DNA from 2 places in the Marinilactibacillus sp. GCM10026970 genome. Region 2 is predicted to be linked to the other one. Evidence: riboswitches for the same ligand, from Rfam matches in the RefSeq annotation. Region 2 holds a riboswitch; the other holds the start of a gene.

Region 1 (16,157 bases), on a different contig from region 2:
TCCTTTTTCTTCAAGTCTGTCAATAACATAAGTGATACTACTTGAAGCCAATAAAATCTTCTTCCCAATCATTTGAATCGGCTGTTTACCTCGATTATATAAATATTCCATAACGGTAAATTCAGTTGCGTTCAAACCATAAGATACCATGTCTTCTTTCACGACTCTTTCAACACTTGATGCAGCTCTTAAAATAGTTGTTAAAGCTTTTAACGAGTCTTCATTTCTTGTCATATGATCACCTACTTGTTTATTCTTAATAATATATGAATTCGTATTATTTCACAACTCTTAATTCATTTTTAGTTTATGCTTTTTAAAATTATGATCTTTTCTTATCTCGAACGCCTCTCATAGCTTCTGTCCAAGGTAACAATTGTTCAATCATCGTTTCTACTGTTTTTGTTTGTGCTTCGGTAGGATTGAGTTTCGGATAGTCGAAATCGTAGAAAATAGATAAAGTTGGATTAGTCCGAACATGCGCTACTTGGAATTCTGACAAAACTGTTCTTAATTGTTCTGCCGAGCGAACCCCACCGGAGGATCCATAACTCACAATTCCAGCTGCTTTGTCATTTAACTCTTCATATAGAAAGTCCAGTGCATTTTTCAAAGCACTCGGAATGCCATGATTATATTCTGGAGTGATAAAAATATAGCCATCTTTTTCTTCCATTTTCCTAGACCATGGAAGTTGCTTTTCACGCTCGACTAATTCATCTGTAAAAGCCGGAGATGTTGGTTCTGCAAATACAGGTAAGTCATAGTCTTTAATATCTACAATCTCGAATTCCGCTACATCTTTTTGAATAGCTACTTGTTTAACCCATCTTGCAACGTCCAAGTTCACACGGTTTTCTCTGATCGTTCCTGTCACTATACCAATCTTTAACAATAAAATTCCTCCTCTTTTAAACGCCTACATTATATCATTCATTTGGAAAGATATAAAAGTAAACCCCTGAATAGTTTTTATTGCACCTCTTTATACATATTGAAAAATAGATTCATATATCCTACAAAAGCAACAATCTGGAAAATACTGGTTAGTAGAATCAGTACGATAACGTTTCTTTCTGCCATTTCCGGCATAATAACCAGTATGAACATACAACCATAGAAAACAATTGTACCAATTTTTCCAAACCACTTTGCTCCATCTATGATTTTTCTCTTTTTGAATAGTAGATAACTTATTAAGAATATACTGAATTCCTTGATGATAAATAATAAAAGTAAGTACAATACAATCGGCCATTTTATAAACAACATAGTTGCTACAGCCAACTGAGTGAGTTTATCCGCAACTGGATCTATAAGTTTTCCAAGTTGCGTTCCTTGATTAAAATTACGTGCAATATATCCATCTAAAGCATCTGTTAAACCAGATACGAACAAAATTCCCGCTGCAATCATATAATCTTCAATCGTAGTAGCCGTTAAATAAATATAGCTAAATATTGGAATAAGTAAAACTCTAAAATAAGATAATAGATTAGGAATTTTTAGCCAGTCTCCTTTATCGACTTTCATACTAGTCCTTCACCTCTTTTACTGAAATAGAAAAAGAAGAACCCGCAGTTGGATCCTTCTTTTCTAATACTATGTTAAACACTTCTTCGAAAATTATTTCTCATTCAGATCGAAAAGAGCTGGTATTAGTTTTCTGGTTTCAAATCTTGGCTATGATTGTCAGGATTGAAGTTATCCTCATGTGTTTCAGCATCTGTTCCTGGCTCTTTGAAATCGACTCCGAAACCAGGTGCTGAAAGATGATCATCGATTGCTTTTTCAAAATCGCCTTTTTCGTCTTCATCTTCTCTAGCAGGCTCTTTTTTGTCATTATGACTTTTTGTTTTCTTATTCGAATCATCTTGAAGGATCACATATCCCCCACGTTGAATCGTGTCTGCAAATAATGTTGCATCTGAATCATTTAATTCATAAGTATCCGATGCATTGGCAACTGACACTTCATTTTCAACGATACCTTCTACTTTGACTTCTAAATCTTTACTTAGAGACTGAACTTGATCTTCTTTTGTATATACAGTCAAGTGTTTTTTGATCAGTTGATTTTCAATTTCAAGATCATTGATCTTTTTAGAAACATCTTCTTCTAGTTGAAACGTTGAGATTATTTTCATGTTGTTTCCTCCTAATAATACTGTTGTTAAACCAATAGTATCAAAGTAATTTCAGTCCAACAAACAAGAAGGCTTGTATATTAAAATAAAATTCTTGAATATCTGTTGACTTTTATTCAATTACCTTATATAATAATCTCTGTTGCTGTTGTTGTTCTGATAGCTCAGCTGGATAGAGCATTCGCCTTCTAAGCGAACGGTCGGGGGTTCGAATCCCTCTCAGAACGTAAAATCTACTCTATAATTTTTTATGTATAAACCAATACATCATTAAAGTCTATTACTTTTAAAAAGTAGTAGACTTTTTTTGTTCTTATAAAATCTAATACAGATGTAATCTGATTTTATATAGACAGTCCGATAAAGTCAAAATATATAAGTTGGCTCTTATCAGAAATTATTTCTAAGATATCAAAAAAAGAGGATGCTTTTCAGCATCCTCTCCCATCAGATTAATATAGGTTCAAATATTGTTCTTTTTCCCACTGGCTTACTGTGGCTTTGTATTGATCCCACTCTACTGTTTTAGTCGCTACAAAGTTATTAAAGATGTGCTCCCCTAGCGCTTCTTTGATCACTGGATCTTTTTTAAGGTTTTGAACAGCTTCATGTAGACTACCTGGTAAAGATTCAATTCCTTTATCATCCAGTTCTGTAGTATCCATTTCATAGATATTATCCGTTGTTGGATCGACAGCTTTCAAATCGCGTTTAATACCATCCAAGCCGGCTTTCAACATGACTGCAAGCGCAAGGTATGGGTTAGTCGTAGGATCCACTGAACGTACCTCTAGACGAGTAGACAATCCTCTTGATTCTGGAACACGGATCATGGGTGTTCTGTTTCTTCCAGACCATGCAATATATACAGGTGCTTCGTATCCTGGAACTAAACGCTTATATGAGTTCACTGTTGGATTTGTAACGGCAGTGAAAGCTGAAGCATGTTCCATTAAACCAGCCATAAACTTATACGCTGTATCACTTAATTGCATAGGACCATTCTCATCAAAGAAGGCATTTCCATTTTCGTTGAATAATGACATGTTACAGTGCATACCAGAACCATTGATTCCAAAGATCGGTTTAGCCATAAAGGTAGCATGTAAACCATATTTTCTAGCAACTGTTTTAACAATTAGTTTGAAAGTCTGGATGTTATCACATGCTTCTACCGCATTTGCGTATTTCCAGTCAATTTCGTGTTGACCTGGAGCAACTTCGTGGTGGCTAGCTTCAATCTCAAAACCTAGATCTTCTAATTCTAATACAATATCTCTACGACAGTTCTCTGCAAGGTCATTAGGTGCAAGGTCGAAGTATCCGCCATTATCATTTAAGTTTTCTGTTACTTCATCGTTCTCATTTAATTTGAACAAGAAAAATTCAGGCTCAGGCCCTAAGTTGAATTCTGTAAAGCCCATATCTTCTGCTTCTTTTAAAATGCGTTTTAAATTTGTACGAGGATCTCCACTGAAAGAAGTTCCATCAGGATTTTTAATATCGCAAATCAATCTAGCAACTTTTCCTTTTTTAGAAGAATCTGTTTCCCAAGAAAAAACCAGCCATGTATTTAAATCTGGACATAAGTACATGTCAGATTCTTGAATCCGAACAAAGCCTTCAATAGATGAACCATCAAACATCATTTGACCATCCAATACTTTATCCAGCTGACTGATTGGTACTTCTACATTTTTAATGATTCCTAATATATCTGTAAACATCAATCTTAAGAAACGAACATTTTTTTCTTTAACCTGATCTTTTATGTACTCTCTAGTAATAGTTGTCAATTTATTTCCTCCTAATAGTTAGATGGTTCGTTTATCTCTTTTGGCTATCAAATATTACTTACGAAGAATAGCATTGAACGGTTAGTGAAACAACCGCTACTGAACAAGTAAAAGGTAAAGGGGCATTTACTTTTTATTCCAAAGATGAAAGCCTTATCAAATTACGATAATTAACCAAAACGAACTATACCACTTTTTTTATATACACAAAAAAGCGATATACTAGAACTTTAAGTGATTTATTATATAAACCACTAAAGCCAATATATCGCTCTTTTATTTAATTAATAATTGTGATTTCAAACTTAGTACAATTCAAAATATCGTTCTGTTTCCCATTCAGATACTGCAAGTGAGTAGTTAGACCAATCTTGCTCTTTTGCTGAGACAAAGCGTTCAAAAATATGCTGCCCTAAAGCATCTTTAATCGTTTCATCTTCTTTAAGATTTTGAACAGCTTCGTATAGCGTTCTAGGTAGAGATTCAATGTTATTTTCATTTCTCTCAATTTGATCCATGTTGAAAATATCTCTATTAACTGGTTCTGGAGCCGTTCTCGCTTCGCTAATTCCCTTTAATCCGGCTTTAAGTAATACAGCTAAAGCGAGATAAGGATTTGCACTAGGATCGACACTTCTCAATTCTACTCGTGTAGACATACCTCTAGAAGCAGGTACACGTACCAAAGGTGTGCGGTTTGTACCTGACCAAGCCACATATACGGGCGCTTCGAATCCTGGCGTTAATCGTTTATATGAGTTAACGATTGGATTACAGATAGCTGTATAAGACTTAGCATGATCCAATATACCAGCGATAAACTGATAAGCAGTGTGACTTAATTGATCAACATTTTCTTCATCAAAAAACGCGTTACCTTTCTCGGTAAATAAAGACATATTGAAATGCATTCCTGAACCACTAATATTCGCTGTTGGTTTAGGCATAAATGTCGCATGTAATCCATGTTTACGTGCTACAGTTTTGACGATTAATTTAAATGTTTGAATATTATCGCAAGCTTCTATTGCATCGGCATATTTCCAGTCGATTTCGTGTTGACCAGGAGCAACTTCGTGATGACTAGCTTCAATTTCAAAGCCAAGTGCTTCTAATTCTAAAACAATGTCTCTACGACAATTTTCTGCTAAGTCAGTTGGTGCTAGATCAAAATATCCACCATTGTCATTTAAAGTTTTACTAGGTTTCCCGTTTTCATCTAGTTTAAATAAGAAGAATTCAGGCTCTGGTCCTAGATTGAACTTTGTAAATCCAGCCTCATTCATTTCTTTCAACACTCGACGAAGGTTACTTCTTGGATCACCAGCAAACGGCGTTCCGTCCGGATTATAGACATCACAGATAAATCTGGCGATGGTTCCCTTTACAGTTTCAAGTTCCCACGGAAAAACTAACCATGTATCTAGGTCTGGATGAAGTTTCATATCACTTTGATCTATATCTACAAATCCATCAATTGATGAACCATCAAAGGCAATTTCATTATCCATCACTTTTTCTAACTGACTGATAGGTACTTCTACATTTTTTATAATGCCATCTATGTCTGTAAACATAAGACGCAAGAAGCGTACCTCTTTCTCTTTAGCTTGCTTTAAAATTTCCTCTTTGGTAAAGGAGGACATTGATCAACACTCATCCCTTCAGTTTCTTATAATTTTGTCTCTTATTAGACTAAAGGACACCCTCATCATTGTCAAATAATAAGGGCTATATTGCTAGATTGAAAGTCTTCAAGCAATTATGTATTTTGTAGTTCATTGTGTTGGTCTATCTATATAGATTTAGGTCTTAAAACAAAAAGAGCACTGTCCCCCGAAGGAACAGCGACTCTATAAAAGTATATACTTTTTCTACGTACTATTTTACTGCATCTTTAAGAGCTTTACCCGCTTTGAATGCAGGTACTTTGCTTGCAGGGATTTGGATTTCTTCCCCAGTTTGAGGATTACGTCCTTTACGTGCAGCGCGATCACGAACTTCAAAGTTACCGAAGCCAATTACTTGAACTTTTTCTCCGTTAGCTAGTGATTCTTTAATTGTTTCGAATACTGATTCTACTGCAGCAGTAGCGTCCTTTTTAGTAAGGTCAGTTGCTGCTGAAACTTTTTCGATTAATTCTGCTTTATTAGCCATCGTACATTTTCACCTCCTCATAAGAAGATCTATGTAAGCCATCAGATGTGACTTACGATCTTTCAAAAACATCCCTTTAAACATAAAATGAATGTGTTGGGTGAAATAGTCTTCTTACGACATTTCATTTAAAAAGATACCATAGAAACGTTGATACTGCAATGATTTTGTTGAAAAGAATCACTAAACTTTATTTCTTTCGTCATAACCTTTTTCACTTGACTTATAAAGAAATTTTTAATTTCGATTTACAGAAGCTTACACTGTCTATAGGCTGTTTACCTAGTGATATCCTAGGTGCGAGCAAAATAAGCAGATAGGCTGTCTACGTACGTCTACGTGCTATAATATGAATAGGCGTACCTTCAAAATCAAATGTTGCTCTAAACCTATTCTCCAGATAACGTTTATAAGAAAAGTGTAGTAATTCCGGATCATTTACAAAGATAATAAAAGTTGGCGGACTCACACTCACTTGAGTTGTATAGTAAATTTTAAGCCTTCTACCTTTATCTGTTGGTGTTGGGTTAGTTGCTACAGCATCCATCACCACGTCGTTTAAGATAGACGATTGAATACGTAGATGCTGATTTCTATAAACGCGTTCAATGATATCAGGAAGCTTATCTAGGCGTTTTTTAGAAATTGCTGAAACAAAGATAACTGGAGCGTAACTTAAATATCTGAATTCTTCTCTAACTTCTAACTCAAAATCTCTAAGTGTGTTTGTTTCTTTTTCAACCGTATCCCATTTATTGACAACAATAATGATACCTTTCCCCGCTTCATGAGCATAACCAAATACTTTTTTATCTTGTTCTCTAATGCCCTCTTCAGCATTGATGACACATAAGACAACTTCAGATCTTTCAATGGCTCTTATGGCTCTCAAGACACTATATTTTTCAGTGTTCTCATAGACTTTACCTTTTTTACGAATACCTGCTGTATCTATAATAGCAAACTCTCGCCCATCATCTGTTTCGAATTTCGTATCGACGGCTTCTCTTGTTGTTCCAGCGATATCGGAAACGATTACTCGGTCTTCACCAATGATGGCATTTACCAAGCTGGATTTACCAACGTTTGGTCTTCCAATTAAACTAAAACGGATTGTTCCTTCATCAAATTCTTCTTCAAGATCTTCTGGAAATTCAGCAACAACCGCATCCAATAAGTCTCCAAGCCCTAAGCCGTGGGAACCAGAAATTGGAAATGGATCTCCTAGGCCTAAAGAATAAAATTCATAACTATACGCTCTAGATTCTGGATTATCCGCTTTATTAACAGCTAATACGACTGGTTTTCCTGAACGATATAAAATTGGCGCAACTTGCTCATCGGCATCTGTTACACCTTCACGAATACTAGCCAGCATAATAATCACATCTGCTTCTTCAATAGCAATTTGAGCCTGATTTCTGATTTGCGCATTTAGCGGTTCATCTTCCATCGTTATACCACCAGTATCAATCAACGTAAACTCTTTCCCTAACCATTCTGCACTTGCATAAATTCTATCACGTGTTACGCCTGAAACATCTTCTACTATGGAGATACGTTCTCCTACTATGCGATTAAAAATGGTTGATTTTCCGACGTTTGGACGTCCAACTATTGCTACTACCGGTTTTGTCATAAACGTTCACCTTCTTTCTTGAGTTTTAATATTCTATATTGATAATTTTACCATTTCAAAAACATACACCCAACCCCACAAAAACAGAAAATCGTTTCAGCGGGTTTGGGTGCTATCATTTTAATGAATTAAAAGATATGGTTTGCTTACTCTTGATCGTCGTTGTTCAATAAGCTTGATAATTGATCGCCAATTTGGTCACCTAAAGTGAAAGAGCCATCTTCATCATCGTCGTCACCAAATGATGATTTAGTTACTTGTTGTGGTTTAGATGATGATGGTTTCTTAGATTTGTTAGCAGCTGGCTTAGGTGCTTGCTCAGGCGCTTCTTCCAAAGCTTTGATACTTAATGAAATACGTTCTTCGGAAGGGCTCACGCTTAGTACCTTCACTTCAATTTCTTCATCTTTAGCCACAACTTCATGAGGTGTTTCTACATGTTTGTGGGCCATTTCAGAAATGTGAACTAAACCTTCAACACCCGGTTTAACTTCTACAAATGCTCCAAAATCTGTTACGCGTTTAACTTTACCTGTAACAACCGATCCTTCAGGTAATTCTTCTTCAAGGTTATCCCAAGGTCCAGCCAAAGTATCTTTGATAGATAATGAAATACGTTCTTTATCTCTATCTACACTTAATACTTTAACATCAACTTCGTCACCCGCGTTTAATTTTTCTTTAGGATGTCCAATTCTTTCATGAGAAATTTCAGAAATATGAACAAGTCCATCAACGCCACCAAGGTTAACGAAAGCACCAAAGTTTGTCAATCTCACAACTGTTCCTTTAACTGTTGAACCTTCTTCTAATGCGTCAAAAGCTTCTTCTTTGATTTTTGACTGTTCAGCAGCCATCAATGCTTTTCTAGAAAGAATTAATTGACGTTCGTTAGGATCAATTTCAAGAATTTTAAACGTATACGTTTGACCTTCAAACTGGTTCAGGTCACTTACATACTGTACATCCATTTGAGAAGCGGGAACAAATCCTCTTACTCCAGCATCTACAGTTAATCCACCTTTAACTACACGAGTAACTGGCGCTTCAATCGTTTCACCATTATCAAATTTAGTTTGAAGTTCTTCCCAGACTTTTCTTTGATCTACACGTTTTTTAGAAAGAACAAAGCTTCCTTGTTCTTTATCTTTTACGTCACGTAAAACGACTACATCGATTACGTCGCCAACTTTAACAACGTCTGATGGATGTTCAAAACGTTCAGTTGAAAGTTCTTTTGGAGGAATAATACCTTCTTGTCCTCCACCAAGTCCTACGATGACTTGTTTTTCGCTGTCAATTACAAGAACTTCACCTTGAACCAGGTCTCCCGGTGTAATGTCTACAACGTCTTTTAAAACGTCTGACATTGATTCTGAATCAGAATCTGAAGAACCGACAGCTGGTTGAACTTGAGCGTCTTCGTTTTCTGCCATTACATCTTCTGGATCTGTTCCAGCTGCTGAGTTTACAATCACTTGCTCGTCTGCAACTTCTTGTGATTCTTGATCCACTGTGTTGTTGTTTTCTAATTCGTTTGTATTTTCTTTATCTGTCATAATATACGTGCCTCCCAATGCCAATATTTCTACTCTATTAATTGTACATAAAATAAGCTGATTTTTCCACTAAAACATTTGAAACGAATTATTTCTGGTATTCTGGGTATTTTTCAAAGATAATGGATTCAATTTTTTTAGTAACTTCTTCAATAGAAAAGGTTGTTGTATCGATTTCAACTGCATCATCTGCTTTTTTCAATGGAGAAACTGCTCTTGTAGAATCCTTATAATCTCTCTCTCTGATTTCTTGTTTTAATTTTGTTAAATCAGATTCGATTCCTTTTTCCAAATTTTCTTTGTGTCTACGCTCAGCTCGCTCGTCTACGCTCGCTACCAAAAAGATCTTTACATTGGCGTTTGGTAGTACCACGGTCCCAATATCACGACCGTCCATGATCACATTTTTACTGGAGGCCATCTCTCTTTGTCGCTGAACCAATATCGTTCTTACTTCTGGATGAGCAGCGACAAGAGAAACTGCATTTGTAACATCATTTTGTCTGATGTCCATCGTCACTTCCACATCATTGCAATAGACCTGTTGAACGTTATCCGATCTCTTAAAGTCGATGACTAACTCATTCAGTTCATTGACGATTGCATTCTGGTCCGTCAAATCTAGCTGATTCTTTATAGCAATATAAGTGATTGCTCGATACATTGCTCCACTATCCACATAGATTAAGCCAAGGTGATCAGCAATCTTTTTAGCCACTGTACTTTTCCCTGACGAAGCAGGTCCATCTATGGCCACAGCCAATTGATTATTCAACACATACTTCACACTTTCAATTTTTATTTATTTTAATTAGTTTACTTTTAATACTTGACCCACAAAGACTGTTTCACTAGACAAGCCATTTAATTGCATCAGTTCCTGTGTAGTCATTCCATGGTTTAAGGCAATACGATACATGTTATCTCCCGCTTTTACCGTATACGTTTCCCCTGTGGATGCTGGTTCCTCAGTGGTTTCGGTTGCTTCTTCGGAAGCAGCATTGCCAGCTGCTTGATCTGTATTAGATTCTACTGGCTCACTAGCTGGTTGATTTTCTCCAGTCGTTTCGGTTTCCGACTCACTCTCAGGTTCCGGCTGTGATTGCACGGGTTCTTCTACAGTTTCTTCAGCCCGTTCTTCCACTGTTTCTTCAGTCTCTTCTGGTTCCTCAGCTACTTCAGGTTCTTCTTCGACCTCGGGCTCTTCTTCTGGTTCATTAGTTGCTGGCTGTTCGACGGTCGGTTGTTCTGAATTAGGAAAATTGGGTTCTCTTTGACTATACCAAGCGTATGTACCTAATGTTACAACAATGATTAACACTAGAAATACCACTGTAACAGTCAGGATAGGAGAAATACTTTTCTCGCGTTCTCGTTTAGCTTTTCGAGACATAGCCTGATCGTCATAATCTACTTCTTCATCAAATCGTTTCGACCACAGTTCTTCCATCGACTCGCGATCTTTCTTACTCATAGTGATTCCTCCTCAATTTCTATCATAGTTATTGTATCATATTTCAGCTTAATTCATAGATTCCTCATCAAGTTTATACAATTGTTTCAAACGAAGTCTCCAATCAATTGTCACGCTTTTAACGGTTGAATGCTTTTCTTCGTCATCAAAGAAATAAGTCTCCAAAGCTGCCGTGCACTGACTACAACAATGTTCTGGCTTTTCAATTATTGATTCATCGAAATATCGAAGCAGATGAGCTCTTTTACATTCTTTGGTGAACAAGTATTGTATCATATATTCTAGTTGCTCTTTTTTAAGACGTTCTCTAGCCTCTATCTGGTGTAAAGCGACTCTATAGGGGATAGAGGCATTCACATAAAACTGGGCAATTTGAACTTTAGGATCTGTTTGCTCTTGTTTGATTTTGTGCTGATACTTATAAATGTATTCCAATAAAGATGCATCTGGTAAGCTATTTTCTTGTAGTCTAACTTGTAGATACTGATCTCCTTGCTCGAAAAGCAAGATAGCGATACCTTCCTTACCGTCTCGGCTACATCTTCCAATTTCTTGCAAGTACATCTCAGGATTAGAAGGCATATGGTAATGGATAACGTACCTTATATCTGGTTTATCAATGCCCATTCCAAAAGCGCTTGTTGCACAAATAACCTGAATCGAGTTATCTATAAACTGCTGCTGGACTTTGACCTTGTCATCAATCGTCAAATCAGAATGATAGCTCTCAGCTCGGATTCCTAGTTCAGTTCTCAAGACTGAAGCCAGTTCGTCAGCCAGTTTTTTGCTTGAAAAATAAACAATTCCAGGACTTTTCAACTGATAAACGAGTTCCTTTAAGCGATCTTTTTTATTCCCCTCGCAGATTTCTACTTTTAATTTTATCGAGGATCTGTCTACTGAGTGGATGATTTCTCTAGTTTCTATAGAATCTATGTCTAAAGATTGTTTGATTTCACTACGAACTTGTTCCGTAGCTGTAGCTGTCAGGGCCATTGTTGTTGGATGATTCAGTTTTCTTTTAGCTTCGCCAATTTTAAGATAATCTGGTCGGAAATCCATTCCCCATTGAGAGATACAATGAGCTTCGTCAACGACAAACAATGCAATGTCTTGTTGAGAAAGTTTTATCATCAAGAAATCGAACTGGATCATTTCTGGAGAAATATAAAGAAATTTCAACTTATGAAGATTTTTCATAATTCTTTTTTTTTCGTTTCTAGACGACAAGCTATTCAAAGCTGCTACTTGCCGTTCTCCATTACTTTTAAGTTTTTCAACCTGGTCTTGCATCAATGATAGTAGTGGTGAGACAATCAGAACCAGCCCTTCTTTTATATAAGCAGGTAATTGATAGCAGATTGATTTCCCACTCCCTGTTGGTAACATAACCACCGAGTCTACTTCTTGAAGGGCTGCTTGAATAGCTTCTTTCTGACCAGATCTAAAGGTTTTATAATTGAATTTTTCATAAAGTATCTGCTCTAGCGTTTTCTCTGCCATATCTAATCCTTTCAATCTCTACTAGTCTAAACCACATAAACATCAGATCTTCCTGATCTTGTTTTGCTTGTTTATAGGAATACTTGGAATTTTGTTCAAAGGCCCTATTTAAACGCTCATATTGGTCTACAGGAATATATGGCTGGATATTGAAGTCTGGATGAATAAGATAAATTTCAAGGATATGTTCTCTAATCGTATTTAACTTTAATTGCCTGACTTCTGAAATCTGTTCTACACTATACCCTTCATTTATCATCAAATACGTATCGTATGTACTTTTAGATAATCCGAGATATGTACGTTGATCTAGATATGCTACAAAATCATTTAATAAAAGACCTTCAGAAGCTTTAGATTGGATAATCAGTTTTTCGAAGGTATTGTTTAAGCGTACGTTCAATTCTACAGATTCCATTTCCAGGCTTTCCGCTAGTTGTCGATTAGTTTTTCCGATGATATCATGTCCAGTTAATTTTCCAACAATTATACTTGCTTCCTCTTCTGTAAACATTAAAAGTAAGTCATACAATTCGGTTGCCCACTGGAGAGCTAATTGAGCCATTGGTTTTTCCTGTTTGCTCAACCATTCTTTAACCGATTCTTGATCAATTGGTTCCTTAATGGAAGGACTATATTTTTTATTGTCATATCTTTTCTCAGAAAATATTTGAGAAATCAATTGAATTTGTAGATAAAATGAATTTCTGAGCGTGGCATTTTCAAGAGAACGAATAGCTGACGGGTACTTTTTATGTTCAAAATACTGAGTCAATGCTTTGTATCCAAGCGAAGTTAAAAGGTATCCATCTTCTTCATTACCTTGAAGTAACTTTTTAGAAGAAAGTATCTGTAGATAATGCTCTAAATGTTCTTTTTTTAATTCTTTGAATAGTCCGAAAGCAGGAAACAGCTGCTCATTTTCAACTTTATATAATATTGAAGGCGTTCTTCTTCCATGAAACACATGAATCAGTTGAGAGCTTTTTGATGGATAGTGGTTATTGAAAAAAGATAATAAAAAATATAAAAAGTATCGATTTTGAGTAGCCATAGTTCACCTCTTCTTCTTTTCAGAATACACGTTCAAATCCATTTTTTCAATATAAAAAAGGCGGTCATATTGACCCGCCTTTTGTCATAACTATTCGCTAGTTGATAAAGCTTAATTTTCATTTTCTAAAACATATCGTTTAGACTGTTTTTTATAAAGTCTGGTTCTTGATTTAACTAACCAAGGTTTAAGTTTTTGAAATGCCACGAAAAAGATGATGCCTACAACTGGACCTTTAATTAAATTGAAAGGAACAATTGAGTAGACTAGATACTCTCTAATCGGTCCAACACTGAACCCCATGACAGCCATATAAGCAGGAATTAGGAATACCCAATTCAAAAGAGCCATAACGACACTTAATGATAATGTACTTGCTATAGTAGCTAATACTTTTTCTCTAGTTCGTAATCCCATTTTCGTGATAATAAAGTATATGGGTAACGTATAAGCTAAAGAAGCGATAAACTGCGCTGAATCACCTATTGGTAAACCCATGTCTCCACCTTTTTGAACGAAAGATAGTAAAGAACGAATAAAGGCAATGGTCATACCTCCTATAGGTCCATACATATACATTCCGAATAATACTGGGAGATCACTAAAATCAATCTTCAGAAAAGATGCTCCGGGTAAAATAGGAAACGAAAACATAGAAATGATCCATGCTAGTGAAGCTAATACTGCGATACCAACTACTTTTTGCGTTTTGTTGCTTGACATTGAAAATCCTCCTAGAAGGATTCATCCTGGTTAGGGTATTGAACTTATTGATGCTTACCTCTATTTTGTTCCGACATTTCGAAGTGAGACTGGTCAGAGAATGCACTCTAGAAATGCAAAAACTCTGTTCAGTTCCACCTCAGGAAACGAACAGAGCTAAATAGACATAATGATTCAGTCAAAAAGCTCCATCTTCTTTATACCAGACTATACTGTCGGTACTGGAATTACACCAGTTCAGCAAAACAATTGTTTCGCTCGTGGACTTTACCACCGGTCGGGATTTACGCCCTGCCCCTGAAGATGAATCATATTATTTTTTGCTTATTTTTAATAAGCACATTACTATTATACAAAAATGTACAGAATTGTCAACAGCTCCGTTTAAAACGAATCAAAAGTACTCGTAGAATTTTGATCAATAGGTAAATGTATGATGAAGGTTGAACCTTTACCAAGTGTAGATTCTACACTTAAGCGCCCTCCATGTGCTTCAATAATACTCTGCACAACAGATAACCCAATTCCTGTACCTGATGCATTATCTGAATAATTTTTTCTAGATTTGTCTGCTTTAAAGAATCGATCAAAGATATATGGAACATCTTCTTTAGGGATACCCGTTCCTGTATCTCTAACTTCCATAATAACTTCTTCTAGATTTTCATCTTCAAATAACCTCAATGTAACCGTCTTGGCAGATTTATCCGTCATCCCGGTGTGTCTAATTGCATTATTAATTAGATTCACAAAAACTTGGTCCATCTTGTCTTTATCAATAGGTAATTCGATTATTTTTTCTGGAACGTCTAATGCTAATTTTACGTCGACTTCTGAAGCCATTTTATTGAATCTAGAAACGAGTGTACTCAAGTAACGGTTCAAGTTTAGAGAATCTTTTTCAATCTCAATAAATCCAGCTTCCATTCTTGATAAATCAAGCATTTCATTAACCATTCGATTCATCCGTTGCGATTCATCACTGATAATTTGAGCCATTTCTTTCTTCTCATCAATTGTCTCAGCTATATCATCAATAATCGCTTCACTATAACCCTGAACCATCACTAAAGGCGTTCTAAGTTCATGCGAAATATTATTGATAAAGTCAACGCGCATTTTATCTAATCTGTGTTCATGTGTCAGGTCCTTAGTGGAAACCAGAATGCCTCTAATTTCCAGAGTATCGTCTTCAATCAGAGGTAAGATCGTCACCTCATAATAAAATTCGACCATTTCAATATTGAACTGAGAAAATTTCTTTGTTTCAACAGCTTCTTTTAAGTTTAACTCTATATCAATATAGTCATCTTTCGTTGAAAAATCACCTTTTTCAACTTGATATTGCGTTAAGAATAAATCTCCAGCAGGATTGGAAAGAATCAGGCTCTGATCGGAATCATAATATAAAATTCCTGTATCAATACTTGTCATGATATGAGATAAAAGTTCTTTTTCCTGCCTGACCACGGTTCTATTTGTTTCGAGAGAATGCCCCATTTTATTCATTGCCATTGCAAGTTCAGATAAGTCATCTCTACCTGAGACCGGTAGTTGGTGGCTAAAGTCATCTCGTGCATAATCAAAGGCAATATTCGTCATGGCATTGATTGGTTCCGATATATGTCTACGTAAATATAAATAATAAGCGTAACTTAAAAATACGCTAAACAAAATAAGTAAACTTAACGCATAGAAAACTGTGCGTTCAACTTCAGCGATAAAAGACAAATCTGCATATGCATAAAATGTCAATTGTTCACCTTGAAAATTAATATGTTTGACGTGAAAGATATAGGGTATTTTACTTTCATATTCCGGATCTGAATCAGAACGAATCTGAGTTTCTTCACCAGACACGATCTTTTCAACTAAATTGGGATTGTTGATTACTCTCTGATAAATATCATCAGAAAATTGGAGATCCCACTCTTCTTCGTTATAAACATCTTGACCCTCAGAACGAATTGCAAAATTGAGCTTCGCATGAATAACATTAGCTTCCTGAAGATAAGTCATTATAAATTCAGGATTACTTTCAGAAAGGGTTTCTACGTTATGAATAAAGGATTCGTAGTCATTCAAATAGTTCTGCTTAATCTGTT
Region 2 (16,157 bases):
CTTCGTCCAAACCTACAGGTAGTGGTGCCCATAGAGACCACTCATCTTCATCTGCTCTGAGAGCCGCTTCTGCTTCCGTAAAATTCCAGTCCTGATCGGCAATACCCAGCACTCTGCCTGAAGATAGTTTGGATACATAAGTATCATTTGTGTGAGTGAATGATTCTTCATCCAACATGCCTTTAGCATTCATGCCATTTAACCACTGGAAGTATTCTTTTAATTCTGGACGTTGGAATTTATACGTTGCTTCTCCATCATCTGCTACATACCATTGTCCATCACCTTCGATACCACCAACAGCACTTGCTGGATCTCCAACTGTAATCAACCAGCGCCAGTCACTACCCGATAGAGATAATGGAATCCATGGTTCGCCGTCTTCATTAGTCGGATGCATTTCCATATATTCTGTTAAAGCATTTTCGTAGTCTTCAAGCGTATTGATTTCTGGATAACCTAGTTCTTTTAGAACTTCTAATTGGAGACGCATTGTACCACTTGTCTCCAGATACATATTCTCAACACCAGCAGTTCCTACATGATAAATACTTGGATCATCAGAACTACGTCTTAAACGGTCCAACTGATCGCCGTACAAGGCTTTAATATTGTCGCCCTTTTCTTCGATCATATCTTCTAAAGGAATCACACCACCAGCATCAATTAGTTGATTCAGTCCACCTTTTCCGTAAATTAAATCGGGATAATCGCCACTAGCAATCATCAGTGCGACGGCTTCTTGGTCATCCCCACCAACAGGGTAAGAAAACTCTAGTTTTACACCTGTTTTTTCAAGGATTTCTTGCGCAACTGCGTTATCGAATGGATCATCTTGACTCATATCTGAACTGAACATTTCCAATGTCAGTACTTCATCTTCCCCATCAGCTGATCCCGATGCGCCTTCCCCATTACTGTTTCCATTACCACAAGCTGCCAGCAAGAATAAGCTGGATAACATAACTGAGCTTTTCAACGTAAGTGCTTTCATTATTTTCTCCTCTTTTCTTTTTCTTTTCTTTTTCTTTTTAAACTGCTCAAACTCATTGGTTATTTTACTGCACCGAGTGTTAAACCAGATACAAAATATTTTTGAAGGAATGGATACACACAGACGATCGGTAAGGTTACAATAATCGTAATGGCCATTCTAATAGATTCCGGATTGACTCGTACGGCCGTTCCGCCTGTTTGACCCAGTCCGCTGACATCCGCTGCTCTCATAGAAGAGGCATTGTTCAGAATCTGCATCAATTCATACTGCAAGGTTGTCAAATTGACATTGGCTCCTGCATAAAGGTACGTATCGAACCAGTTATTCCACTGTCCAACAGCTACGAATAAGGCGACTGTCGCAAGTACTGGTACACAAAGCGGCATAATAATTTTAGAGAAAATTGTGATCTCGTTTGCGCCATCCATTTTTGCGGATTCTTCTAACGCTTCCGGTAATCCATCAATAAAGGATCTTATCACTATGACATTGAAGGCATTAATTAGTCCTGGGATAATGTACACAGCAAATGTATTGACTAATCCAAGACCTCTAATCACTAGATACGTTGGAATCAATCCTCCACTTACATACATTGTTAAAACAAGTAGAATGCCCAGTGGTCTTCTTAACACATAACTTTTTCTACTTAATATATACGCTAATACCGCACAACAAAATGTTGCTGAAATCGTTCCAAGAACGGTTCTTAATACGGAATTCCTAAACGCAATCAATAGATTATTATTAGAACCAAATACCTCCCGATAATTCTGTAAAGTGAATTCTCTCGGGAAAATCGTTAGCCCCCCTCTTGCTGTGTCTACAGAACTATTGAAAGAAATTGCAAGTACATGTAGGAAAGGATAGAGTGTCACGATGACAACGATAACCATCAGTACTGCAATTGCATAATCTAGTGGAGTTGCGCGGTCGCTCCATTTTTTCTTCTTTTTCTTTGTCACAACTTTTTTCATTGGTGTATCCATATTGACCCTCCTTTCTACATAATTGAAATGTCGCTGGTTTTCTTAGCAATTGAATTAAAGGTGAAAATCAATGCAATAGAGATAACAGATTTGAAGATCCCAATCGCTGTACCGTAAGAGTACCTAAACATTCCGATACCGTAATCTAACGCATATTTTTCGATAACGATCGCTGCATCTGCTACAATATTATTTCCTAAAAGCATTTGTCTCTCAAATCCGATGTTGATGATGTTTCCGATATTCATGATCATTAGAATCACGATAATCCCTTTGATTGATGGTAACGTGATATGCCACATTTTTTGGAGGCGACTTGCCCCATCCACGTGAGCAGCTTCGTACATTTCCTGATCGATACTCGTCATCGCTGACAAGTAGATAATGGCATTCCAACCGGTTGACTTCCAGACATCTGCACCTGTTACAATTCCCCAGAACATATTCGGTTTAGCCATAAAGTTAATGGGTGAACTTGTAATATTCAAGAATTGTAATAGCTCATTGATGACACCTGTATTGGCTAGAACGGTTGTGACTAAGTTTGCGACAACAACCCAAGATACGAAATGTGGTAAATAAGAAATTGTTTGCGTGAACTTTTTGAACCTTGAAAATCTTAATTCATTCAGTAATAGGGAAAACGTGATAGCTGTACCTGTTCCGAATATGAGTCCTAATCCACCCATGCCTAATGTGTTCTTTAATGCTGTGTAAAACAGTGAGTCATTGAATAGTGCCGTGAATTGCTTGAGCCCTACCCATTCAGATCCGAAAAATCCGTTTTGGGGTCTGTATTCCTGAAAGGCTACCAACCAGCCGATCAATGGTGTATAAGCGAAGATCAATAACCAGATAACAAATGGTAAAGTCATTAGGATTAATAATTTTTGTCGTTTAATAGCTGCCCATGTAATTCTTTTCTTCGGTATTTTTCTTGGCCTAGATTTGACCAATCCCTGCTTCTCCACGTCCATCACTTTGGAAGATTCCATCTATACCACCCTCTTTGTTTTATTTCTTACCCTTATAATAATTGATAACGCTTACAATTAATATAGTACTATTCAGCCCTCAACATAGTAAAAAATGGACACTTTATCAAAAAGTAACCATTTTTTACGGAGAATCTATTCAACTCATTGAAAATCCTGCATCAGCTTTTCCAGTATTTTATGATTGCTTCGCATAAAGTAATAGCCTGCAATTGCAAACAAGCACAACATCGCATAGCCAGCGAACCCATAGAGAATTACCATAAAGGCAACCAGTAAGAATAAAAGCGACAATGAATTCAGTTTATTTCTGAAGAGTAGTAGGATAGAAAAAATCACGAGATTTTTAGTGGTAACTTCAAAACGTGCCAAAATAGAAAATGCATAAATAATCGTCACCATTAAAATGGCTAATACGATCAAACTGATGACCGTCAAGAAAATCCATCCACGTTCAAGTACATACAAAATGTCTACACTCAAGATAATGAGCGCCGCAATGATTATCAACCAATACTTCGTACTTTCCATGAAATTATCTCGGTAAGCTTTCCAGTAATCCTTTGTTGGGTGAATCGTCTTTTCTCTATAGAGTTTCCCCATCGCATAAAAAAGCGCAGTCAAGCTCGCACCAGTTGGAATCAGTGCTACCCCGTAAATGAGTATATTAGAAATACTCAGCGGTAATAGAATAAGCGCCAGTAGAATCAGTGTATTGCTGACTAGAAAATAGGCATTCGTTAATAAAAAGTAGTAGATGTGCTGAGTAACCTTATAAAAAAGTGTGTCTGTAGAACTTTTCTCTTTCATTCAACTTCCTCCTGCTGGTCTTTCTGGTAGCCTTTTGGACTAACCCCAAACTGTTTTTTGAATTTCTTATGGAAATAATCATAATTAGAATATCCAACCATCTTGGCAATTTCGTAAACGTACAGTGAACCTTCTTCTAGAAACTGCTTCGCTTTATTAAGTCTGATTGTATCCAAATAGTCATGGTAACTGACTTTCATATCTGCTTTGAATTTCTTCCCTAAATAAGATTGACTGTAGTTAAAATGCTGTGCCAATTCTTTTAAATTCAAATTCAAATGATAGTTTTTCCTTGTATGTCGCTTGATTTCTTCTACGATATCTTGTTTTTCGAAAGCTTCGTAGAAAAATCTGCCAAAATCGTAGAAAGTGAATTTCAAGAAGTGAGCTGTCTGGTCAATAGAAGACTCTTTCCAGATAATAGATAAGATTTTATCTTTTTCAATTTCCTTGACTGGTTTATGCATACTTTCTTCTAGAAATTCAACACATTCAATAAAAATATATGACCAATCTCTTTTAACTTCTTCAACTGATTTGTTTGAATGTTGAAAGAACGCGACACATTCATCTAATACGCTCTCGATTTGTTTTTTATTGTTATCTTTGATCGCTTTTTTGAGTTTTGTCAGTAACTGATTGACCGAGAGTGGATAAGCCGCTTTCTTTTTTAAAAGAGAGCTGAGTAGTATTTGTTCATTCGGAAAAATATAAGATAAGTTATCCAGTCCTCTGATTTCGTCATAAAGGACCGGTAGTTCTTCACTTTTTTCAGTCACTGAGCTGATCTTCAACTGAACACTTTCTACTTCGCTGAAACGTCTCACGACACGCTCGAATTGATGTTGTTCTTCGTTACAGATCAGCAACAAGATTGTTCTGCCATCAGTATACGTATAAAAGTGTTTTTCTCCAATCAATGTTTTTTCAAAATCCAACAGCACCTGCAAATCGACACGCGTTTCACTACTAGAAATTTTCATCAATCGAAATGTCTGATATTGATTTAAGAGACTTAGATCAAACGCTTTTTCTCTATACATGATGTAAGAGAATAATTGATTCGCAAACAAGTATTTCTCTACATGTGTACGTTCTGTCTTTCTCGTTTGCTCTTCTTCAATTTGCGATTTGATTTTTCTCAAAATTTCTGTGAGCTGCACATCATCGATTGGCTTCAATAAATAATGGAGCGCCCCTAAGGACACAGATTTTTGTGCATACTCAAAATCTGAATAGCCCGATAATACAATGAATTTCGAATGTAGTTGACGCTTTTTTGCTGCTTCGACCATTTCTAGACCATTTAATCCTGGCATTCTGATATCTGTGATCACAAGATCTGGCTTTTTTTCTTCGATAACATCCAGTCCTGATACACCATTATCTACAGAATCGATAATTTGAAACCCTTCTTTTTTCCAATCAATAATATACGCCATGCCTTCTCTTACAATCGGTTCATCGTCCACTAAAACAACCGTGTACATGTTATTCCTCCTGTCGATTAAGGTGTTCTTGTATAGGTAATCTGATCTTCGCTACTGTGCCTTCTCCTACAACGCTATCGATAGATAATCCAGAATTTGGACCATAGGTGAACCGTATACGCTGGTGTACATTGTAAACACCTAAATGACTACTATCCCCATTAGAGGCCAATAGCGCTCGAATTTGTTCCAACTGATCTAACTTCATTCCAATTCCATTATCTTTTACCGTGATCTCAAGGTAACCCTCTACTTCTACTACTTTAATCTTAATATTCCCATTATCGATCTTTGGTTCAATCCCATGAATAAAGGAATTTTCCACAAGTGGCTGAATGATCAATGGTACGATCGTGTAGTCATGTTGGGTAGTATTTTCGATTTCGTAATCAATATGTTCACCGAATCTCAGTTTTTGAATTTGTAAATACAGTTCGGTGAACTCGAGCTCTTCACTCAATTTCGTTTCTTTCTGTTTTCTTTCCAGTGATTTTCGCATCAGTTTACTGAGAATCATGACAATTTCCGCGACTTCTCGGTCTTGATTTCTTAGTGCTTTCATTCGAATCATTTCGAGTGTGTTATACAAGAAATGGGGATTGATCTGACTTGCGAGCATTTTGAACTGTGCGTCTTTTACTTGTAATTCCCAGTCTTTCTCATTCACAATATGTTCCGCATTCAGCTCCATCAGATCTTCGATACTTTTCGTCGTCATCACCAAATGTTTGTATACATCAGACAACTCGTCATTCCCTTTGATAGAAGGCTGAATCGTAAATTGTCCGGCAGCCACCATTGTCATTGCGTCTTTCAACTTGAGGATCCGTTTGTTAAAGGTTCGGATGAAAATCGCCAGCATCAATATACTGAGGCTCAAGACTGCTAGAATGATCATGTAGGCTAATCGTAAATCACTATTCACATCCTGTAATATACTATCCGTAGGTACGACCCCCACGACCTGCATTTGAGAATCTAAGGTTTTAGGAATGTGAACGTCTCGAATGTTCAAGGTGAATTCTCGATCATACCGCTGAGAGTCGAGCGCTTCATAATTGCCTTCTGTGTCTTCAACGGCTTCTAGAACGGGTCTATATTGATTATATGAATTTTGAATATTGTCATATTCAGGATAGCTGTAAAGCGGAGTCTGGTTATTTAATGTGATAAAGACAGTACTCGCTGAATCAGCTAGCAGACTTTTGACCATGTTCTCGTTCACTGCAATCGTCAGTACACCGACTAGCTCGTAGTTTCGGTAGACCGAACGAATGAGGTTCAAATGCTGATCTTTTGTAATGTCGTCTTCCAAAACGAGCCATTCAATGCCACCGTTTCCACTTACACTGCTTTGGTACCAATCGGTATTCCTGATGGTTTCGTTAGCGTTATAAATTCCTGTGGTACTCGTTAATGTATCATTATCAACGTAAAAACGGATATGCTCAATCTCGTCATAGTACCGCAAATAATCTTCAAACATTTGGTAACCCTGGTACGCTTCATATACATCATAAGGATTGGTGTACTGCGTTTGTACAAGATCAGCCAGGTCTTCGTCCTGATAAATCCAGTCAGAAACATTCGTAACGGACGACAAAAGCGTTGCATAGTCCATTTGGATCCGCTCGTTGTTATTTTCAATCTCCGCCATTTTATTGTTGATTAGATTGGTTCGGATACTAGCTGTCAAATAAATACCAACAAGCAAAATTGGAATAATCAACATGATGAAATAAGAACCAAGTAACTTTTGCTTGATCGAAATGTAACGTCCTTGTTTAGTTGGTTTCTCCATCGGACACATCCTCTAGCGTTGTAAACTGTAAGTCTATCGTTTGCGCTTTTTGATTGGTCAAAACGACTTGTATGACATCTACATTTGTTTTTTCCTGAGTATATTGCTGCTGCAACTGAACCGAAACTGTTTGGTCCAGGTCCGACTGTAAGGTTAAACGGCAGGTTTTTTCTTTCCCTACTAAATCCCACTCCAGTTGTTCCACGAGTATATCTTTAGGCAAGCGAATACCTTTTAAAGATCCCTTACTCAACCACCTCGGTGTTGCTTTGAATAATGTCAAAGCGTCATCTGCCTCTGAATAGATTAGAGCATCGTGAAGAACTTTAGGGAAAGAGCCATTTGCATCTACATTGAACACATGCGCTTGATTATAATGAGCAGTCGCAAGGGATGGGAAAAAAGATTCATTGATAACCAGCTCGCGTAACGCGGCTTCCACTTCATTCGGTCTCTCAAGCGCAATTCCACACATTGCTGCATGAATCCTACCGTGAGAAGAGCTCGTATCGCCATCTTCATTCAACAACCAAGCTTCGATTCGTTTATCAAATGCTTTATTCGCTGCTTCCCATAAAATAGGTGATTTCTGATCGATTTCTTTACTTTGAAATACAGGGTACAAATTAGAAAAATGACGATGATTAAAATGCTCGGCCTTGGTTTCATCAATCCATTCTTTTAAAATACCGTCTGAATCAATCATATAATCCGGTAGCTGGGTCAATAATCGCTCATACTTTTCAGGAACTGGTTCGTCAAGCAACTGATAAGCTTTTTTTAGATTCCAAATCGTTTCTTTGATGACGGCGATGTCCATTGTTGCCGTATCCCCCATTCCATTCTCAGCTGAGTAACTTGGTCTCAAATGCACTTTTCCCTCTTGAATCGTTAAGAAATCCTCGTAGAACAAGAGTGTTTCAATATAAAAAGGTATCGCTACTTCTTTCAGAAAAATCTTGTCTTGTGTATATTCAAAATATTCATCGTAAAAGTGACTCATCCAACCGGCTCCAGCAGTCCATAGAACCATCGGCCATTCACTATTCCAATGTACATGAAGCGCACGTGTGCTTGCATGAACAGGCATCAGGTATCCGCGACATCCGTAATAACGAGCAGCATTTTCTTTGAAGTCCTCATGATAGTCTGCCATTTTGTTGAATAAGCCATCAAACTGTTCAAATAATCCAAGACTCGCTAAAGAGGCAATGGCAAGCTGAACGTTGGTGTCCAAGGTGTAATCCCCACTCCAGGCAGGCGAAAAGTCTCCGCCCCAAATTCCTTGAAGGTTTGGCAGAGCTTTCCCAGTCATAGACTGGATGACATAACGACTTGCATCGTACAATTTCTCATACAGCACTATAGGAACAGTATGCATTTCGTGCATCTCTTCAACAATTTCATCTAAAGACTTTCTTCTATCTTCATCATCAACCAATGTTAATGAGACTTGATTATAGGTTGCTTGAAATTCTTGAATATGCGCTTGCTGAATCTGTTCAAAATCATCCATACTATTGGTTACGGCTTCCGAATGGATAGATAAGGCAAAACAGATGGCTCTTGTCTGCTTGATTTCAACCTGATCTTGATGAACAGCAACTGTTCCTTCTGAAATATTCCAGTCCAAGCTAGAAACGTAACTAGTTTGATCAAGATAGGTCGATTTTTGAACGAGTCTACAATCTGTCAGTTGAACGATTTCCTGATTCAGCTCAGGGTTCTGGTAATCTTTCAGCGAAAAAGATACATCGAAAGGATCGTTCGATTCAATTTTTAAATATAACGCTCCATTTGCTTTGGAACAAAAAAGTATCTTTTTGAATCGTTGCTTTTTTGCTTCAAAAGTTTCAATCGCTAGACCTTTTTCATAATCTAGTTGTCGCTGAAAGTCAGTAACGGATTTTCCGTCTACTTCTATCTCTAACTGAATCTCACTTCCCGGATGATAAGGATCACTCATCGTTAACCCTTGATAGCCTTTTTCTAAAGCGACTTTTTCAAAGTATTCAACACCTTTTTGATAACCTTTTGCCTCAATAATCGCTTTAAACGAGTCCAAGTGATCTGACATATCTGGAATGTTGTTCATTTTATTTTGTTTTAGAAATAATGTGTGGTGGTTTGCGACTAAGTTAAATACATTTGGCGAACCAAATAATATGCCGCCCAGTGCACCATTCCCAACGATATAACCGTCTTCCCACTTCTCAGCTGGCTTCGTACTCCAAACACCTTTATTTAAAAAATCCGTCAATCTAACCGCTCCCTTTATGTAACCGCTTAATTTTTATAGAATTATAACATACAATTTCAGGTGTTTATAGATAATTTCATCATACGCTTTATCTTGATCGATACAATTCGTCACAAGGATTGTCAATTTCTTTTTTAAAATTCATATAATTATAGTCATTTTACAAAAAAGAGGCTGGGACAAAACTAGCCAAATAGAAGAAAGCCTTCAAATCTAGGATATCTATCCCTTGATTTGAAGGCTTTTCTACTTGTCTGATTTTGCGAAACAATGTTAATCAGAAACTTTTGTCCCAATCTCTTTTTATTTTAACGAATATTGCCTGCTTTATCTCATTTTTCTTTTCATGTTCCTCTTAAAATTGTTTCATCAAGTTAGCCATTTCAATAGCTCCTATAGCTACTTCAAAGCCTTTATTTCCTGCTTTGGTCCCCGCTCTTTCAATCGCTTGTTCGATCGTATCCGTTGTGAGTACGCCGAATAATACGGGTACGCCTGTACTATCAGAAGCTGAAGCCACGCCTTTCGATACTTCAGCACAAACATGATCATAGTGTGAAGTTGATCCTTTAATAACCGCACCAAGTGTAATGACTGCATCATACTGTCCTGTAGCCGCCATCTTTTTAGACACCAACGGAATTTCATACGCCCCTGGTACCCAAGCAACATTGATGTCCGTTTCCTTCACACCATGTCTAATGAGTGCATCTACTGCCCCGTCTAATAATTTAAATCCGATAAATTCATTGAATCGAGCAATGACAATTCCAATTTTCAAATCTTCTGCAATCAAATTTCCTTCTAATACTTTCATATTTTTTCCTCCATACAAGGTATCATTATAAGTAATGACCCATTTCTTCTTTTTTTGTTCGTAGATAATCTTGATCATAGATATTTGATTCTATGCTGATAGGTACTCGATTTTCAATCGTTAATCCATAGGCTTTTAAACTAGATACTTTCAAAGGATTGTTTGTCATCAAATTTAATCGATTAACTCTTAAATCATCGAAAATTTGTTTACACTCATGATACTCTCTAGCATCGACTGGTAATCCTAGTAGTATATTGGCTTGAATCGTATCGTGCCCTTGATCTTGTAGAGCATATGCTCTAATTTTATTGATCAAACCTATGCCTCTACCTTCTTGTCTCATATATAGCAGAATCCCTCTACCTTCATCTGCAATCTTCTTCATAGCTAAGTCTAATTGTTCTCCACAATCACACTTTTTCGATGCAAAAACATCTCCTGTCAGACATTCCGAGTGCACTCTACACAACACCGGATCTCCGTCACTGAGATCTCCCATTACAAGCGCGATATGATGCTCATTTGTATAAGCATGCTGATAAGAGTGTATCGTGAATTCTCCGTACTTCGTTGGCAGTTTCGCAACAGAATCCTTACGCATTATTTGTTCCGTTTTCTTTCGATACTCCACTAAATCTTTGATCGTACCAATTTTCAACTCATGCTCAGCCGCGAAACCAATCAGGTCATCTCTTCTCGCCATCGTCCCATCCTCGTTCATGATTTCACAACACAATCCAACTGGCTTTAAGCCGGCAAGACGTGCGAGGTCGACTGTCGCTTCTGTGTGCCCAATTCTTTTTAGAACACCTCCTTTTACTGCTTCAAGTGGAAACATATGACCCGGATGTTTGAAATCTTTAGCTTCTGTTTTTTCTTCCACAAGCTTTAATGCTGTGAGCGATCTTTCATGGGCTGATATTCCTGTAGTTGTGTCTTTAAAATCAATTGAAACGGTAAAGGCCGTACCATGGTCATCCGTATTTCGACTAACCATTTGAGATAAGTCGAATTTATTTGTATATTCTCGTGTCATAGGAATACAGATGAGTCCTCTAGCATATTTAGCCATAAAGTTAATATTTTCTGGTGTTGCAAATTCTGCTGCGCAGATAATATCTCCTTCATTTTCTCTATTTTCGTCATCTACGATAATGACATTTTTTCCGTTTTTAATATCTTCAATTAGTTCTTCTATATCATTGAACATACTTATGCCTCCATCTAAATAAATCCAGCATTCAATAAAACACTCTCTGTTATCGAAGACTGATTTATTGCTTTTTCACTTGATACTTTCAGCAGTTTTTCTACGTATTTCCCAATAAGGTCACATTCTAAATTAACCAAATCACCCACGGTATGTTTGAGCAATGTAGTTTCCTCAGCAGTATGTGGAATGATGGATACAGAAAATGTCGTGTTTGTTACTGAAACGACAGTCAAGCTAATGCCGTCTATAGAAATAGATCCTTTTTCGATTATATACTTGAGACTTTCGAATCCAGTTTCTACGGTTACCCAAACTGCATTCTCTTCGTGTCGATAACTTTTAATGATGCCCGTTCCGTCAATGTGTCCACTGACCATATGGCCACCTAACCGTACTTCTAAAGTTAATGCACGTTCTAAATTTACACGAGATAGATTCGTTAACTGTTGAAAACTTGTTCTAGTCATTGTTTCAGCCATGACATCTGCTTCAAAGGTTTGCGCAGTCATTTTTTCTACGGTCAAGCACACACCTTGAACCATAATGCTGTCTCCGATTTTTGTTCCTTGTAAGGTTTTACTCGCACTAATGGTTATTCGGCTAGATTTTCGAGACTTCCTGATATTTGTCACTATTCCAATTTCTTCAACTATTCCTGTGAACACCTCAATTCCTCCTCTTACAAATATCCTTCTATTAAGATATCTTCTCCTAGTTGGCTTAACTCATACGTTTTAAGTTCCACAGCTGCGCTGACCCTCTGAATACCTTTCCCCCCAATAGGCGATAAGGCATTTTGACCTCCGAATATTTTAGGCGCAATGTACACGGCAACTTTATCTACGACACCTGCTTCAAATGCCGCTGCGTGAATTGAAGCCCCGCCTTCAATCAATAGACTATCGATACCATCTTCCCCTAAAAGCGTCATTAGTTTTTTGAAGTCGAATGTTCCGTCATCTAACTGCATCAATAAAACCTGCACACCCTTTTGCTTCAGTCGATCTATTTTCTCTACACAAGCTGATTCGGATGTAACAATAATCGTAGGCGCTAGATTTAAAGTCTGAAGAAGCTTTGATGACTCTGGTATATTCAAGTTCCTATCTAGTACAACCCTTATAGGATTCGACAACCCTTCAATGCGAGAAGTTAGTAGCGGGTCATCTTTAAGTACCGTTCCAATCCCTATCAATATTGCAGCTACCTGTCCTCTAGTTTTATGCGCATGATTTCTGGATTTTTCAGATGAAATCCATTTGGATTTTCCTGATTCAGTAGCAATTTTCCCATCTAACGTCATTGCATACTTCATAATGACAAAGGGTTTTTGAGTTGTAATAAATTTATTGAATACCTCGTTTAATTTTTCACTTTCTTTTCGAAGTATGCCTTCTCTTACTTCAATACCAGCCTCTCGGAGAAGTTGAATGCCTTTCCCGGCCATCAATGGATTGGGATCCATTGCAGCTACGATGACTTTTTTTATCTTGCTTTCAATAATTAAATCCGTACACGGTGGCGTTTTCCCAAAATGTACGCAAGGTTCAAGTGTGACATAAATGGTTGCGCCTTCCACCGGCTCAGTGGCGGTTTTAATAGCGTTAACTTCAGCGTGCGGTCTCCCATATTGTTCATGATATCCCTGACCTATGACGCTTCCTTCTTTAACAATAACCGCTCCTACGAGCGGATTTGGTGAAGTTTTTCCTCTTCCTTTTTCTGCTAACTTTAGTGCCATTCTCATATAGACTCTGTCCATATAGATTCTCCTTCCATCAAAAAAGCCCCAAATCTTTATGAGATTCAGGGCTTGGCTTTTGAAATTAGTGGTATTCAAATAAACAGACTCCTAGTATACGGTTGTTCCTATACAGTAGAGAACGCTAAAAACCCTGGAAAAAAATTTTTCCCAGGGCATTCTGAATACAACTAGCTATTATCCTAAAAGTCAATAATTACAGACTCTCAGAATATTCACTATATCATTCAATGTCTTCTTTCATCCAGACTGTACTGTCGGCTTCGGAATTTAACCGAATCTGCCTTACGGCTCGTGGGCTTTACCACCGGTAGGGACTTTCACCCTGCCCTGAAGACTATTCACTTTTGTAACTCAAGAATAAAGAGTCAAAAATCTTTTGTCAACAACTTTTTCTTCTGTATACCTATTTCTATTTTCAAAAAAGCTAATTATTTATTAATCATTTCCACCATTGCAGTCCCCTAATACGAAAGTTTGATGTCTGTTAAATCCTTTTGAATAGATACTTAGAAATGCATTTCAGCCCCAAAATTGATATACAGTGATTAAGATCGATTCTTGTATTTAACTTATTTAAAATATAGAAAGATTTGTAAATTTCCACACATCATAATACATTTGAAATTACTCAATTCTCTACTAGAAGTTCCTGATTATATGATTACTTTTATTGTAAAGTGTCAGGTTTGAATCATTTCCCATAGCCTTGTGGTTGTGTTCCAATTTCTAACAGTTATTGACTGATAAATATCTTTTTTTGCAAGTCTGCTTAATGCACTTTTAGCATAATCCGGATGCGTTGGTCCAGGTCTACTGTAATAGATTACATTTGTTCCGCACCAAGATTGATCAATCCCGTCACGTGTATCAACTTCTTTCATAGCTTCTTCAGCAGTAATGTCTATCAAGAGATATCGTAACGATAATCCACCGTCTGATCAATTTTCCCATAATCTTCAGGAGCTTCCATTACAATGGATTCATAAACGATTTTACTTAACGTCAATATTTTTACTGAAGTCGTATCTAATTTGAATTTTTGGGTTAGTAGAGTCGCTACTTTCTGGGTGATGGTTTTACTGGATAGATTAGATTCAACAACTATATTTCCACTTTGAATATAAGTTTGAACAGTTTCAAATCCTTCTTTTAATAACTCAGTACGCAAGTCTGCCATCTTCACTTTATTTTTTCCACCGACATTGATTCCTCGAAGTAGCACAATATACTTTTCCATCCTCTCAAATCCTTTCAACTAAAAGATAGATTTATTGTACGCTTATTTTTCTTCGTATGTTTAATTATTAATGTAATAAGTCTCTAAAAGCTATTATCCTATAAAAAACACCCGTTAACTGTTCTGTAACTGAACAAATCAGCGGTTGATTTAGTTATAAATTTATTTTGTAGAAATTTTTTTCTGCTTAATCCGTTTTTTTGGATTCATCTTGATCATGATCCAACCGACGACTACGGCTTCCGCTACTACATAAGAAGACCACACACCAGTCATTCCATACAGGTAACTCAGTAGTAAAACAACTGGAATGATAATAAATCCACCTCGAAGCAGTGAAAAGAATAAAGCTAATCTTGGTTGATCTGTTGCACTGAAATACGTCGTCAAAATTGTATTTGCGCCAGCAAAGAAAAATCCCATAAAGTAAATTAAAAGACCAACAATCGCCATCTCTTTTACGTGAAGATTCTGGTCACTATTAAAAGCAGAGACAATACCGTCTCTAAATACAAAAGTCGAGACATAAATTAGCGTGCTAATAGAAAGCGCAGTGGCTATTGACAGTCTTAATACGTGTTTCATTTTGTCTAAATCTTTGAGCCCATAGCTATCACTTAACAGCGGCTGCGCCCCTTGTGCGACCCCCGTGAACAAGGATAAGACAACAAAGGAGATGTTGGCGACAATACCGTATGCGGCTAATCCTAAATTTCCTTCAAGCGTAAAAATAATGGTATTAAAGGAAAACATAACAACCGCTGCCGCAATTTCATTGATAAATCCAGCTGCACCCAAGTAACAGATATCTTTCATCACTTTTAGCTGAATCCCTTGAAATACAAACTTCAGCTGATTCGTTGGGCATCTAAAGTGCATACTTAAGATGGCCAAACTGCTGATCGGTGCAATACTCGTTGCTAGAGCTGCTCCAAACATCCCCATATCCAATGGAAAAATAAAAATATAGTCCAACACAATATTCAAGAAACTGCCCAGTAACATACCGTACATTGCTAGTGACGGATCTCCATCATTTCTAACAAAAGATTGCATGGCATTATTCAAAATAAAAAATGGAGAAAAGAATAGTAATGTTCTCAGATAGATGGATGTGTTCGCGAACGTTTCGTTATTAGCACCAAGCATGCGTGCAATATTGTCCGCTCCTATGACACCTATAATAGAAAACACAATGCCCACAATCAATCCAAATAGAAGGGATTGTGTGTAAACACTTCGGGCTTCTTTCGTTTTTCGCTGTGCATTCAGTATGCTAAAGCGTGAAGCACCACCCAGTCCTAGCATCAACCCTATACCGTGGATCACACCGTAAGCCGGTATACTTAAATTCAAAGAAGCGATCCCGTTGGAGCCCAAAGCTTGTGCAATAAAAAAAGTATCCGCTAGAATATACAAAGAAATTCCGATCATACCTAAAACATTTAAACTGACATATTTAAAAAATAATTTATTGGTATTCATTTAAACCCTCCGCAGCACGGTATAATTATTCAAAACCGGCGCTTTCCAATTATAATAAAAAGCTGCATCTTTTCCAAGATGCAACTTCTCGAGTATACTATATTTTATTTTGTTCCGCTAACTAATCTAGATCTTAGTTTGTTTGAGAATAGTTCCACTAAAAGAATCAGTACGACTAACCCAATCAAAATAGATCCAACTTGGTTCCAACGGTAAGATCTCATGGCAAAAATCAGTGGTGCACCGATACCACCAGCACCAACCAATCCTAAAATCGTCGCATCACGCAAGTTCA

What was found. Region 2 has a riboswitch for FMN ahead of ribD (bifunctional diaminohydroxyphosphoribosylaminopyrimidine deaminase/5-amino-6-(5-phosphoribosylamino)uracil reductase RibD). Riboswitches for the same ligand answer to the same signal wherever they lie in the genome.
Region 1: it holds a riboswitch for FMN, as region 2 does, so the genes downstream of both, ACFP65_RS11345 (ECF transporter S component) here and ribD (bifunctional diaminohydroxyphosphoribosylaminopyrimidine deaminase/5-amino-6-(5-phosphoribosylamino)uracil reductase RibD) in region 2, are expected to answer to the same signal.

The regions. Positions count from the first base shown of each region.
Region 1 is NZ_JBHSUL010000034.1:99,756-115,912, forward strand. It holds gene ACFP65_RS11275 (MarR family winged helix-turn-helix transcriptional regulator) at 1-234, opposite strand, end outside; gene ACFP65_RS11280 (NADPH-dependent FMN reductase) at 323-895, opposite strand; gene ACFP65_RS11285 (CDP-alcohol phosphatidyltransferase family protein) at 973-1,533, opposite strand; gene ACFP65_RS11290 (hypothetical protein) at 1,659-2,147, opposite strand; tRNA gene ACFP65_RS11295 (tRNA-Arg) at 2,301-2,374, shown strand; gene glnA (type I glutamate--ammonia ligase) at 2,600-3,943, opposite strand; gene glnA (type I glutamate--ammonia ligase) at 4,249-5,589, opposite strand; gene ACFP65_RS11310 (HU family DNA-binding protein) at 5,825-6,100, opposite strand; gene der (ribosome biogenesis GTPase Der) at 6,426-7,739, opposite strand; gene rpsA (30S ribosomal protein S1) at 7,886-9,175, opposite strand; gene cmk ((d)CMP kinase) at 9,387-10,073, opposite strand; gene ACFP65_RS11330 (LysM peptidoglycan-binding domain-containing protein) at 10,110-10,772, opposite strand; gene ACFP65_RS11335 (RecQ family ATP-dependent DNA helicase) at 10,821-12,275, opposite strand; gene ACFP65_RS11340 (helix-turn-helix domain-containing protein) at 12,241-13,329, opposite strand; gene ACFP65_RS11345 (ECF transporter S component) at 13,441-14,052, opposite strand; FMN riboswitch at 14,239-14,361, opposite strand; gene ACFP65_RS11350 (sensor histidine kinase) at 14,437-16,157, opposite strand, start outside.
Region 2 is NZ_JBHSUL010000002.1:102,511-118,667, reverse strand. It holds gene ACFP65_RS00930 (ABC transporter substrate-binding protein) at 1-994, opposite strand, end outside; gene ACFP65_RS00925 (carbohydrate ABC transporter permease) at 1,054-1,986, opposite strand; gene ACFP65_RS00920 (ABC transporter permease) at 2,001-2,981, opposite strand; gene ACFP65_RS00915 (DUF624 domain-containing protein) at 3,126-3,791, opposite strand; gene ACFP65_RS00910 (response regulator transcription factor) at 3,788-5,281, opposite strand; gene ACFP65_RS00905 (sensor histidine kinase) at 5,283-7,082, opposite strand; gene ACFP65_RS00900 (glycosyl hydrolase family 95 catalytic domain-containing protein) at 7,066-9,342, opposite strand; gene ribE (6,7-dimethyl-8-ribityllumazine synthase) at 9,698-10,159, opposite strand; gene ACFP65_RS00890 (bifunctional 3,4-dihydroxy-2-butanone-4-phosphate synthase/GTP cyclohydrolase II) at 10,185-11,372, opposite strand; gene ACFP65_RS00885 (riboflavin synthase) at 11,387-12,040, opposite strand; gene ribD (bifunctional diaminohydroxyphosphoribosylaminopyrimidine deaminase/5-amino-6-(5-phosphoribosylamino)uracil reductase RibD) at 12,055-13,137, opposite strand; FMN riboswitch at 13,366-13,479, opposite strand; gene ACFP65_RS00875 (hypothetical protein) at 13,821-14,048, opposite strand; gene ACFP65_RS00870 (DUF1697 domain-containing protein) at 14,045-14,377, opposite strand; gene ACFP65_RS00865 (MATE family efflux transporter) at 14,540-15,862, opposite strand; gene phnE (phosphonate ABC transporter, permease protein PhnE) at 15,967-16,157, opposite strand, start outside.